2 regions of the Paenibacillus sp. SEL1 genome follow, and region 2 is predicted to be linked to the other one. Evidence: riboswitches for the same ligand, from Rfam matches in the RefSeq annotation. Region 2 holds a riboswitch; the other holds the start of a gene.
The links. A riboswitch is a leader RNA that binds a small molecule or an ion and turns the genes downstream of it on or off. The one in region 2 is predicted to bind cyclic di-AMP.
Positions count from the first base shown of each region.

Region 1: it holds a riboswitch for cyclic di-AMP, as region 2 does, so the genes downstream of both, ACYCSE_RS09415 (3D domain-containing protein) here and ACYCSE_RS15705 (hypothetical protein) in region 2, are expected to answer to the same signal.

Region 1 is NZ_CM137723.1:2,036,808-2,042,925, forward strand. Features, by position in the region: gene ACYCSE_RS09400 (AbrB/MazE/SpoVT family DNA-binding domain-containing protein) at 98-352, opposite strand; gene ACYCSE_RS09405 (HD domain-containing protein) at 684-1,967, shown strand; gene ACYCSE_RS09410 (TatD family hydrolase) at 2,010-2,780, shown strand; cyclic di-AMP (ydaO/yuaA leader) riboswitch at 2,982-3,264, shown strand; gene ACYCSE_RS09415 (3D domain-containing protein) at 3,536-4,684, shown strand; gene rnmV (ribonuclease M5) at 4,831-5,376, shown strand; gene rsmA (16S rRNA (adenine(1518)-N(6)/adenine(1519)-N(6))-dimethyltransferase RsmA) at 5,384-6,118, shown strand, end outside.
Region 2 is NZ_CM137723.1:3,439,596-3,445,713, reverse strand. Features, by position in the region: gene kdpB (potassium-transporting ATPase subunit KdpB) at 1-601, opposite strand, end outside; gene kdpA (potassium-transporting ATPase subunit KdpA) at 639-2,315, opposite strand; gene ACYCSE_RS15705 (hypothetical protein) at 2,728-3,123, opposite strand; cyclic di-AMP (ydaO/yuaA leader) riboswitch at 3,239-3,406, opposite strand; gene ACYCSE_RS15700 (glutathione peroxidase) at 3,872-4,357, shown strand; tRNA gene ACYCSE_RS15695 (tRNA-Leu) at 4,450-4,532, opposite strand; gene ACYCSE_RS15690 (urease accessory protein UreF) at 4,795-5,532, shown strand; gene ACYCSE_RS15685 (hypothetical protein) at 5,829-6,050, shown strand.

The DNA of each region.
Region 1 (6,118 bases), 1.4 Mb from region 2:
CCAACGGTTGGGTTCAAACCGTGGAAGGCAACAAGGAGTATATATGAAAAAGGTTAGAATTAACAATATCTGATAAGTCTATTATATACTAAAATTCTCAGTTTGTCACAGGTGTTGGGATTTCAGAAATGCAATCTTGGCAAACAATTTTTCCTTTGAAGTAAATTACGTTCTCAGCATTGCCGCAGAAGATACAAGCTGGCTCGTATTTTTTAAGCATGATGCGTTCGCCATCAACATAAATTTCCAAAGCGTCTTTCTCTCCGATTCCCAGGGTACGGCGCAATTCGATTGGAATAACAACACGTCCGAGCTCGTCAACTTTTCTTACAATACCAGTGGATTTCATCATAATAAGTCAGGCTCCTCTCGCCGTTTAAAATAATATAAGTGTCATGATTCGACAAAATTTTCTCTTTTCTGATATTTACTATACCAACGATTCCCAAAACAGTCAACCTTAAAAATGTAGTAACAGTCTGATTATGCAAAAGTATTTAGATTAAAGAGCTTTACTTGTGTGTATTGCCTTATCTCATTGATGATTTATTCAGTTTGTCGATTTGGAAATGTCGAAAAACTATAATTCGACATATTACGACAAAGAATGTCGAATGAGGGAAACCATTTAGGATTTTATTGTATTTTAATCCATTATTCCGAATATTAAAGGAGCTGATATCTTGCACCAGCCACTTAGTGAAGAAAAAGTTTTTAAAGACCCGGTACATAATTACATCCATGTTCAGGATACTGTGATATGGCGGTTAATCAACACGCCGGAGTTCCAACGTTTACGGCGAATACGGCAGTTAGGAACGTCGTATCTTACGTTTCATGGAGCGGAGCATAGCCGGTTTTCACACTCATTGGGCGTATATGAGATTACGAGAAGTATTATTTCTCAATTTGAACGTGGAGATTTCCCGGATTGGCCGAAGGAGGAAAGGCTGGTTGCTCTGTGTGCAGCTCTATTGCATGATGTGGGGCACGGCCCATTTTCTCATTCAATTGAGGAAGCCTTTCATATGAACCATGAGGATTGGACATGCCGCATTGTACTGGGAGACACGGAGATCAACGCCGTGCTACAGCAAGTCGACGAGAAGCTTCCACAAAAGGTGGCTGCGGTTATAGCCAAAACGTATGATAAACCGATTGTTGTCAACCTGGTAACCAGTCCACTAGATGCCGATCGTATGGATTATTTGTTGCGGGATGCTCACTCGACAGGTGTCAACTACGGCACGATTGATTTGGATCGTATTTTACGACTGCTGCGTCCTCATAATGGGAGAATTGTTGTGAAGGAATCAGGTATGCATGCAGTAGAAGATTATTTAATGTCACGCTACCAGATGTATTGGCAAATTTATTTTCATCCTGTAACACGCAGCTCGGAAATCCTTTTACGTAAAATTTTCAAGCGAGCAAAGGAATTGTTTAAAAACGGATATGAGTTTGGATTTCTGCTGAACCCGTTGCCGGATCTGTTGAAGGGAGATCTTACAGTAGAGCAATATCTGATGCTCGACGAGTCATTAATCCAGACCGTATTTAGCCAGTGGAAACGAGAAAAGGACGAGATTTTAAGTGATTTGAGCAGCCGGTTTATGGACCGTAGATTGTATAAATATGTAGAGATTGAAAATATGGATACAGATACCATTGACAGTATTCGAGAAGCTTTGAAAGAGGCTGGTTTGCACCCTGAATATGATTTTGAAATTGATTTTCCGACAGATCTTCCTTATGATGTGTTTCGGCAGGGTGGCTCGACGGACAACCAGATTTTACTGCTTGGACGTCAGGGCGAGGTGAGTGAAATATCCGAAGTTTCGGAAATTGTGCGCTCAATAAGTGGTATTCACCGAGGGAAATATCATATGTATTTTCCCCAGAATAAATTGAACGCGGTAAAAGACAGGATTCCTGCCGAAATAAGGAATTATTTTGTCAAAGAATAGACAACTATATAGAAATGTAAGTAAAAAAAGGAGATGTAAACCTTGGATTTATTCGACACTCATACTCACTTGGATGCGCCACAATTTGACGAAGATCGTGAAGAAGTTATAGCACGTGCTGTCGAATCAGGAGTAACGCGGATGATCAATATCGGATTTAATCGTGAGACCATTCCATCCACCATGAAATTGGCCGAGACGTATGATTTTATTTATGCGGCAGTTGGATGGCACCCACAGGATGCTATTACAATGCAGGAGGGCGATCTAGAATGGATTGCATCGTTATGCAGTCATAAAAAGGTTGTAGCCATCGGGGAGATCGGTCTGGATTATTATTGGGATACATCACCGAAGGATGTGCAGCATCGGGTGTTTCGAAATCAAATTGGTCTGGCTCGTGAGCTCAAGATGCCTATTGTTATTCATAACCGGGATGCACATGAAGATATTGTTAAGATTTTGCGCGAGGAAAAAGCGAGTGAGATTGGTGGAGTCATGCACTCCTTTTCGGGTAGCTGGGAGACAGCCAAAATGGTGCTGGATATGGGATTTCACCTTTCCTTCGGTGGTCCAATAACGTTCAAAAATGCCAAGCAGCCAAAAGAGGTGCTCGCACAGGTGCCGCTGGACCGTCTGCTCATTGAAACTGATGCTCCCTATCTGACGCCTCATCCGTTTCGTGGGAAGCGAAATGAGTCTGCACATGTGAGACTGGTAGCAGAGGCTGCAGCCCAAATCAAAGGGATTACAGTGGAGGAATTAGTGTCAATAACGACCCGAAATGCCCTGGAACGATTTGACATTCAATGAAAAAGTGAAGAAATCGATCAAAATAAAGAGATAGACGAAGCTAATCATGAATTTGTTGCAGGAAACTCGAGAATATTACAATATTTTAACCGAATATTTTAAAAAATGTACTTGAAACCTGCTTTACAACATGCATAGAAACAGGATATCATCTTTTCAGTGAATTGTTGTTTGAATGTAAACATCAACAAGTCATTTCATGAACCAGTCTCGCTGAGTCCCTTTTACAGGGAACGGGGGAACCGATATGGCTTACAGTACGTCCGGCGTATGTGCAAGAAGGGAACGTCTCTTCCGCCAGCCGGCTCGACCTAAATTCTTTTCCCGGATGGGATTGAACAGGTGGAGGAGCCGTATTTCGATTTCTTTCTGGGTCTTCGGGGTGAATGTGAAGGCGACCGCCATGAGCGGTTGACCCAAGCTAGGGCGACTCTCTACGTCCGAACCCGACAGCTAACCCCGTAAGCGTAACAAGAGAGAAGCCATCTCGTGCATGAGTTTTCCCGCATATTCACACATGCCGGAAGCCACGAAAGAGCTCTCTAGTCTCTTTCTCTGGCTTTTTTTGTTGTGAATAAAAGAAAATCTGTCATCATACTGTGGTTAAACAGGGGAGGACAGCATGCCGCGAAGACGGGTACATGGTGCAGGACAGTCGTAGTTTGGGCTTGTCTTGTAGAAAATCTGTTATAGTCACGTCAAATCTCAACTATGTCTTACTCCAGACGGCGGGCTATGTAAGGAGGACGGAGGAAATGGGCATTTTCCAAAAAAAGGATACCCATGAGTCACGCTCATCCAGCATGTCTTACGTATTGCGTTGGAAGCAAGAGAATGTGCGCCAGGCTGCTTTGGTTGCTATTTTTCTAATCGCGCTAACGATTATGATTTCAATTCTGATGTACACGCAATCTAAAAAACAAGTCTTTTTTGTCATTGATGGCAAGGCGTCTGCGGTAGAAACCCGGGAATCCAAGCTTCAAGATTTGCTGAGCGAGCATTCCATTTCACTTCAGCCGCATGATACAGTTTCCATGCCGCTAAATGGAGCAATACAGGATGGCGATCGCGTAGTCATTAAACGTGCCAATCAGGTTAAAGTATCTTCAGGCAATGAGACGAAAAAGCTGTACACAACAGAAAATACAGTAGAAGGTGCCATTCGTACCTCGGGCTATAAATTATCATCAACGGATAAAGTTTATCCTGCGTTGGATGCCTCTGTTTCGTCTAACATGGACATAAAAATCGTCCGTGTGAAGAAACAGCAGGTCGAACAGAAAAAACAGGTGCCTTATCAGGTCATCAAAACGGCCGATCCGAGTCTTTATAAAGGCGATAATCGGGTCATTCAAAGCGGCAAATCGGGTGTGGTCGTCCAGCACGTTCAAAAGGTATATCATGATGGAAAATTGGTATCCAAACAGCTGGTTAACAAGGAAGTTGCACAGAACCGTGTGGATAAGGTCATTGCGGTAGGAACGAAGAAAAAACCGGTCGTTCTTGCTGCTTCCGTCGGTCCCAATGATGCGGTTAAGGCAACAACAGTTAGTTCGGGCAGTGCTGTCCGTAAAGCAGGCGTAAATTTTAAATATAGCAAAGTTTTACAAAATGTCTCCATGACGGCGTATTCCTCACAGGAGCCAGGTATCGGTACACGTACTGCATCCGGCGCACGTGTCACGGAAGGACGCACCATCGCGGTCGATCCGAGTGTAATTCCAATCGGCTGGTGGGTGTATATCGAAGGGGTGGGCTTCCGTCGTGCGGAGGATACCGGTGGCGCGATTAAAGGCCACAAAATCGATGTGTATTATGAGAGTTTGAGCCGAGCCAACCAATTTGGTCGTAAGCACGGTAAAACCGTATATGTTATCGGACCGGTAAAGCCTGAAATCAACTAAAACAGGTTGTGTATGTTGAGGGCAATGCGATAGTATTAACAACATAGTTATGCCATGCTAAGAAGAGGATATCCTCTTCTTATTTTGTTTTCAAAAGCAGGGAAAGATAAATATAGCTTGCTGTGTAGCAGTGGAGGGAAACGCAAATGATCAAGGAAGTGATCGTGGTAGAGGGCCGGGATGATACGGTGGCCATTCGCCGCGCTGTTGAAGCGGATACGATAGAAACTGGCGGCTCCGCCATTAATAAAATGACGCTGCGTAAAATTGCATTGGCGCAGGAGCGGCGGGGGGTCATCATTTTAACCGATCCCGATCATGCAGGGGAGCGCATCCGTAAGATTATCGCTTCCAAGGTACCCGGCTGCAAGCAGGCCTTTATACCCGAGGCAGAAGCGACGCGTAAAGGAGATATTGGCGTGGAGAATGCCTCACCAGAAGCGATCAGACACGCTCTTGCACGGGTCCATACGACAGTGGAAGGCGCCGACCCGCTGATTGAGTGGGCGGACCTGATTGATGCTGGACTCATCACCCATCCCAATGCTGCTGCACGCCGTATGGCCTTAGGGAATGTGCTGGGTATTGGTTATTGTAACGGAAAGCAGCTACATAAACGGCTGTCTGTATTTCAGATCAGCCGCGAGGAATTTGCCGGGGCGCTGGCACAAATTGAAAGTGAAGGATTGTGATGTCCGTATGACAGGGATTCAAGATATAGCAACACCGCGGCGTACGAAGGAAATTATTCAACGGCACGGTTTTTCGTTCAAAAAGAGTTTGGGACAAAATTTCCTGATTGATCAAAATATTCTCAATAAGATTGTAAATGCTGCCGGATTGGATGAGACGAAGGGTGCACTTGAGATCGGTCCTGGGATTGGCGCTTTGACCGAGAAGCTGGCGCAATCGGCCAAGGTAGTTACCGCTGTCGAGATTGACCAGCGGCTGCTGCCAATTCTCGAAGAGGTGTTGGCCCCTTACGAGCATGTGAAGGTACGTCATGGAGACGTGCTGAAGCTGGATTTGCGCGAGGTGTTCGCAGCCGATTTTGCAGACGTGAGTAAAGTAAGTGTCGTGGCTAATCTGCCGTACTATGTTACTACACCGATTCTGATGAGGCTACTGGAGGACAAGCTCCCTCTGGAGAATATCGTCGTTATGATCCAAAAAGAAGTGGCTGAGCGCATGGCTGCGTCTCCTGGAACGAAGGATTACGGCAGTCTGAGCATTGCAGTGCAATATTACAGCGAACCTGAATTAGTCTGCACTGTGCCGAATACAGTATTTATTCCCCAGCCAAATGTGGAGTCTGCAGTCATCCGGCTGCGTGTACGGGAAGCCCCTCCGGTGGAAGTGGTGGATGAGAAGCACTTCTTTGAAGTGGTTCATGCTGCTTTTGCCCAGCGTCGTAAAACCATTTCCAATAACTTA
Region 2 (6,118 bases):
AAATCATTTTATCAATAAATGTCTCGCCTGGCTCTGTCGTAATTCGCACCTTAATCCGGTCACTGACTACTCGCGTCCCGCCGGTTACCGAGCAAAAATCACCACCCGATTCCTTGATGACCGGAGCCGATTCTCCCGTAATTGCAGATTCATCCACCGAAGCCAGACCTTCAATGACCTCACCATCGCTTGGAATCATTTCGCCTTGGGAGACAATAACCACGTCCCCCTTACGCAATTCGGTTGAGCTAACCACCTGAATGTCATTTCCGATGAGCTTGTTAGCTTGTGTATCCTGCTTGGATTTTTTTAAAGAGGCAGCTTGTGCCTTACCCCGCCCCTCCGCGAGTGCTTCGGCAAAATTAGCAAAAAGCAACGTAAACAACAGAATAACAAACACGGCCAGGTTAAAGCCCATTTCCTTGCCAGTTCCAAAATAACCGGGAAACAGTAACATGAGCAGTACGACCAATGTACCGATCTCCACGACGAACATGACAGGATTTTTCATCATAATCATCGGATTTAACTTTATAAAGCTATCCTTGATCGCATGCTTCAAGATGCCTCTGTCCAGCATGTGTTTGCGTTGTTCCTTCATGATCAAACACCCCGTTCATCCATTCTCATTTTCTTCTTCACATGGTCAAAAATTCAGCAACAGGTCCCAATACGATGACGGGTAAAAAGGTCAACGCACCAATCAGCAGCACGACCCCGATCAGAATGGCTCCAAATAACTTGTTGTCCGTGCGCAGTGTCCCCGTCGTCACCGGAGTCGGTGCTTTGGCATTCAACGAAGCCGCCACAGCCAACAATGCAATCATAGATACATATCGTCCGAAGAACATAACCATCCCCGTCGTCATGTTCCAGAATACATTGTTATCCGAAAGACCTTCAAATCCCGAACCGTTATTTGCGGCAGATGACGCATATTCATAGAGCACCTGAGTCAACCCGTGATAGCCAGGGTTCGTGACCGCATCGTATCCCCAATGACTCATAAATGCAAGTGCAGTTGGGGCGAGAATGAGAAACGGATGTACCAAAATGGCAATCGCGATCAGCTTCATTTCCTTGCCTTCAATTTTCCTCCCCATAAATTCCGGAGTTCTCCCGACCATCAGTCCGCATATAAACACACCCAGAATCGCATACATCAGCATATTCATCAGTCCAACACCCTTGCCGCCAAAAATGACGTTTAGCATCATTTCTCCCAAAGCAGCCATGCCACCCAGTGGAGTTAGTGTATCATGCATATTATTGACCGAACCTGTCGTTGCCGCTGTTGTGACCGCAGTGAATAAAGCCGATTGTCCAATGCCGAAACGAACCTCTTTCCCTTCCATGCTTCCCTGAGAAGCATCCACACCCAGTGTCTGGATTAACGGATTACCTGTCTTTTCAGACACGTATGTAATGGATAGAAAAATAAGAAACAATACCATCATGGAGCTAAAAATAATCCAGCCCTGCTTGCGATTACGGGCAAACAATCCAAAGGTATACGGCAACGAAGCCGGCATTACCCACATTGCCAAAATTTCCAGCACGTTCGTCCAAGGACTTGGATTTTCAAAAGGGTGCGCCGAGTTAGCTCCCGCATAACCACCCCCGTTTGTCCCCAAATGCTTGATGGACTCCAGAGAAGCAATGGGTCCCATAGAAATCTGCTGCTGTGTTCCGCTCAGCGTCGTAAGATCCGCCGTAGGCTGTAGCGTCTGGGGTACCTTCAATCCAACCAGCACCAGCGTAAGCACAAAGGCCAGCGGCAGGAAAATTCTTATAATGGCTTTAATAAAATCTTGAAAGAAATTGCCCATTCCTTCACCGCGCCGCGTCAATCCTCTCATAAAAGCCGCAGCAACCGCAAAACCGGAAGCAGCCGAAGTGAACATCATCATCGTGACGAACGCCATCTGTGTCAGATACGTAAGCCCGCTTTCTCCGCTATAATGTTGGAGATTTGTATTCGTCATAAAGCTGATTACCGTATTAAAAGCTAGTGATGCTTCCATATTACTGTTTCCCGCCGGATTACCGGGAAGCATTCCCTGTAAACGCAACAGCAAGTAGCTGATCGCCACAAGCACGGCATTCGTTGCAATGAAACTCATAACATACGTAGTCCAACGCATGCTCTCCAGCTTCTTCAATCCTACTATCTTATAAATCAGCTTTTCTGTTCCGCCAAAAATCCGATCCATCCGATTGGGTTCATTTGAGAATACATGATACATATAGGTGCCCACTGGCTTTACCAAGAGCAACAATATGACGATCACAATTCCAATTTGAAGCAGCTCCATCCTCTATTCCTCCTCCAAAATGCTCCTGCGTTTGGAACAACAGACCTGCTTCAGAGCACCAAACGTGTGCACACGTTTGCGAAAACCTGCTACCTATGATGCTTAATATTCATGATCTGTTGTTCCCGCCCGCTCTATCCCCCATAGCTGACTAGAACTTTTCAGGGTTCAGGAGTGCGTAGATTAAATACATAAACACAATAGCCGTAAGCCCAAGTATAACGATCATCCTCTTCGTCCTCCTTTAGAGGTCTGCGCATCACACCAGCGTACAAACAGCAGTATCACTCCATAACTCACAGCCATGACGAGCAGCATGTATATATCCATCATGTTTATACCCTCCGTATCGGTCCTCAGATCGCCATTCTTATTTCATCATAAAATCATAAAACAACTATGTTATAAGTGCTTATCCGTTCAGCAGAAAACCCACCTCTCCGTTCAATGTGTAGATCACATGGTCCGCTCCCAATCCTCGATAAATTCCTTGTGGATTACAGCCGTGCGTAATAACATAGATCGATTCCGATGTTAGCGGCCGACATATTTGCAGGAAACGGCAAGTCAGATTCAAGCTGTTCTCGAACAAATACACACTACCAATTTCTTTTTTTGGAAAATTCCATTTTCCCGCTTGCATGGTATTGATGCGGACAATGTGCTCCACACCCATTTTCTTGAGCTGTCGTTCCTCCTGGGCGCTATTCGTCAAAACTGCAAACGCCAATTTTTTGAAAATAAGCAATTTCACAAAACTTCTGCCCGCTTCATTCGGTGCAGTGACAATAATTAACCGACCTTCCATCAGTAGCTCCTCTCCCGGTATAAAAAGACAACAAAAAGAAACCGAAGGAAAAAGGCTTTCCTCCGGCTTCTTACATATCCATGATAAAATAAACCATGGCTGCACACGGCGGTTTGTTGCCTCTCCCTGTACGCTTACGAGGTTAGCTGTCGGATTCGGACGTGAGAGTCGCCCTATTTCTGGCACTTGACCGGAAAATTCACCCCATGGGACATACGGCAAGCCGTACAGTCTCGATTGGTTCCCCCGCTTTTGCAACTGCAAAATTCAGCGCTATAGACATTTCGTTGTTGCTTCATTCAAGTTAATTTGAAATTACGTCTTGAATCATACACCCGCGCATGGAAGACTGTAAAGCTCAACTGCGGGGTTATAAATCGGCCTTTAGAGCATAGAAGATTAATAATAACGCTTACAATGCAAATATGCTTCTCACAGCTCCTCCAATCTCTGTTTTTCATCCCTTTTTGAAAATGACAAGCATGTCAATATTGGCGTAGGGTAGAGCGTTTTGTCCTTTTTTTGTAAAAAGAGAAGAAAATACGCTATATGTACCAGCTAAACACCGATTGAACCCGCTTTTATAAGAAGAAACACCTTAATTCGCTCCATTTGCAGTGCGATTTACTATTTTGAACAAAATACGATTTTACAGCGGCTAAAGGCTTAATACAGCTTTTCCAGACTTGCAACCTTACTTTGAATTGCTTACAATTTAATTGCTGAATATTGAATAAGGAGAGATACTATGACCGTTTATGAATATGATGCGCAAACCCTGCAAGGGAAACCAATTCCGTTATCCACATATAAAGGGAATGTTCTGCTTATTGTGAACACAGCCAGCAAATGCGGGTTAACCCCCCAATACAAAGCGTTACAAGAGCTATATGACCAGTACCATGAACTGGGGCTCGAAATTTTGGGATTTCCCAGCAACCAATTCGCCAAACAAGAGCCAGGTTCCAGCGAGGAGATTTCCGAGTTTTGCCAGATCAATTATGGTGTTACCTTTCCGATGTTCACCAAGACAGATGTCAATGGCGATCAAGCGCACCCCTTATTTCGCTACCTGACCCAAACAGCTCCGGGGGTATTAGGATCCAAAGCGATCAAATGGAATTTTACTAAATTCTTAATTACACGAGAAGGTAACGTATTTAAGCGCTATGCACCGCAAACCACTCCAGATAAGTTGGCGGGAGATATAGAGAAGCTTTTGCAGCAAAACTGATATTCTTCTTTATCACAGTTATTAAAACAAAAAAAAGCATCCCTTCACGTAAACCGTGTCAGGATGCTTTTTTAACTAAGTCTTGCATATAATGCGGTCGAGAGGACTCGAACCTCCACGGGCGTACGCCCACTACCCCCTCAAGATAGCGTGTCTGCCATTCCACCACGACCGCAAATCATAATGTATTGAGGCAACAGATTTATTATACTCTCTCATCAACTATTTGTAAACAAAAATATAATAATTATTTTATATGTTATTTTATATAACATATATGAGCGATAATAATATTTAATTTGACACAAAGGCTGCTAAAATGTAAATATATATTACATATATTTCGAATTATTTCGTTATCCCTAAGTGCAAAGTAAAATAATATAACATAAGGATTCACTTCGAGGAGGCGAACCGCCCTGCATAAAGGCAACCGCTTGCTGAACTATGCATTATTGTTGGACCCTTCCCTACCTGTTGGTGGCTTCACCCGTTTTAACGGACTGGAGAAACTATTCCGCAACGGACATTTGAACAGTCTACAAGACCTGGAACATTACATGCTGGATGATTTGTATCCTCAATTCACAACCGTGGACGGCATGGCTATCAAAAGTCTGTATGTCGCCATCCAGCAGAATGACGGTTGGCGGATCGCTCTCATTGATAAGATGCTGCATACCCAACGTCCCTCATTGCAGCATGTGAAGGAGTTGCGTCTATCCGGTCAGCGTCTACTTAAGCTCGCTAAGGCTCTTTATCCTTGGCTTGAATTTGACCAGTTGGAATCCATACTCATTCAATACAATGCGATTGGCACACTCGCTACCGTTCACACCTGGATTAACTTCCTCCTCGGAAACGATGTAGAACAGACCGTTCACGGCTATCTTCGCGCAGCGGTGTCCTTCTGTGTGGAAGATGCCTTCAAACTACTCAATCCTCCCTATGAGGAAAAGAACCCTTTTATGGAGCGTATGACCAGCGAGCTGCTCTCCGCATGGAAGAAGCTTAACGAACCTGAGCCAACCACATTTCAGCGTCGCTTTCTTCACAGACATTGGTCCAGCTCCTACATCACTCTACCGCCTTTTATGAGCCATAATGTCCAGTTGAATGAATCTAGACTGTTTTCCTCCCCAGGCCTATTCAAACGTCTTCCAGCATCCCCCTGATGCGTCGTTTCGCTAATGTGGCAGCAACACCAAAAACACTCTGTCCCTTTCCTCAGGTGGCAGAGTGTTTTTTATCCACACATAATCGAAATTCACACTATTAGTAGACTCTAGACGGGTTATCAGAACCACCTAGCACTTAATTAAGTAATTAATTCAACAAAATAACGTATTTGAGATTGTAAAAACACGTATAAAAGTGTATCATAGTTTCAGATGGTTAATTCTAACATGTTTACTGATGATTATTATAACACACCAATTATTCCGCAAGAATCCGTAAGGGGCGATTTCTCTTGAACAACAAAATGCCTGTCACCTCCTTCGGGTGGGCCATCAAACAACGGCTTGTCGAACTTCGACTGGATCAGAAAACATTTTGTGAGACACACAATATTCCGCCTTCACGCTTGTCCAATCTGATTCACGGCACCCGCAAAGCACAAAGGTACAGAAAACAAGTTGCTGCAATTCTGAACATCGACGATAACGATTATAAGGAGGCATCGCCACTCTAAACCCAACAAGCATTCCAGTTACATATAGGTCATTCCATATCACCAAGAAACCAAATAAACCCGTAAAG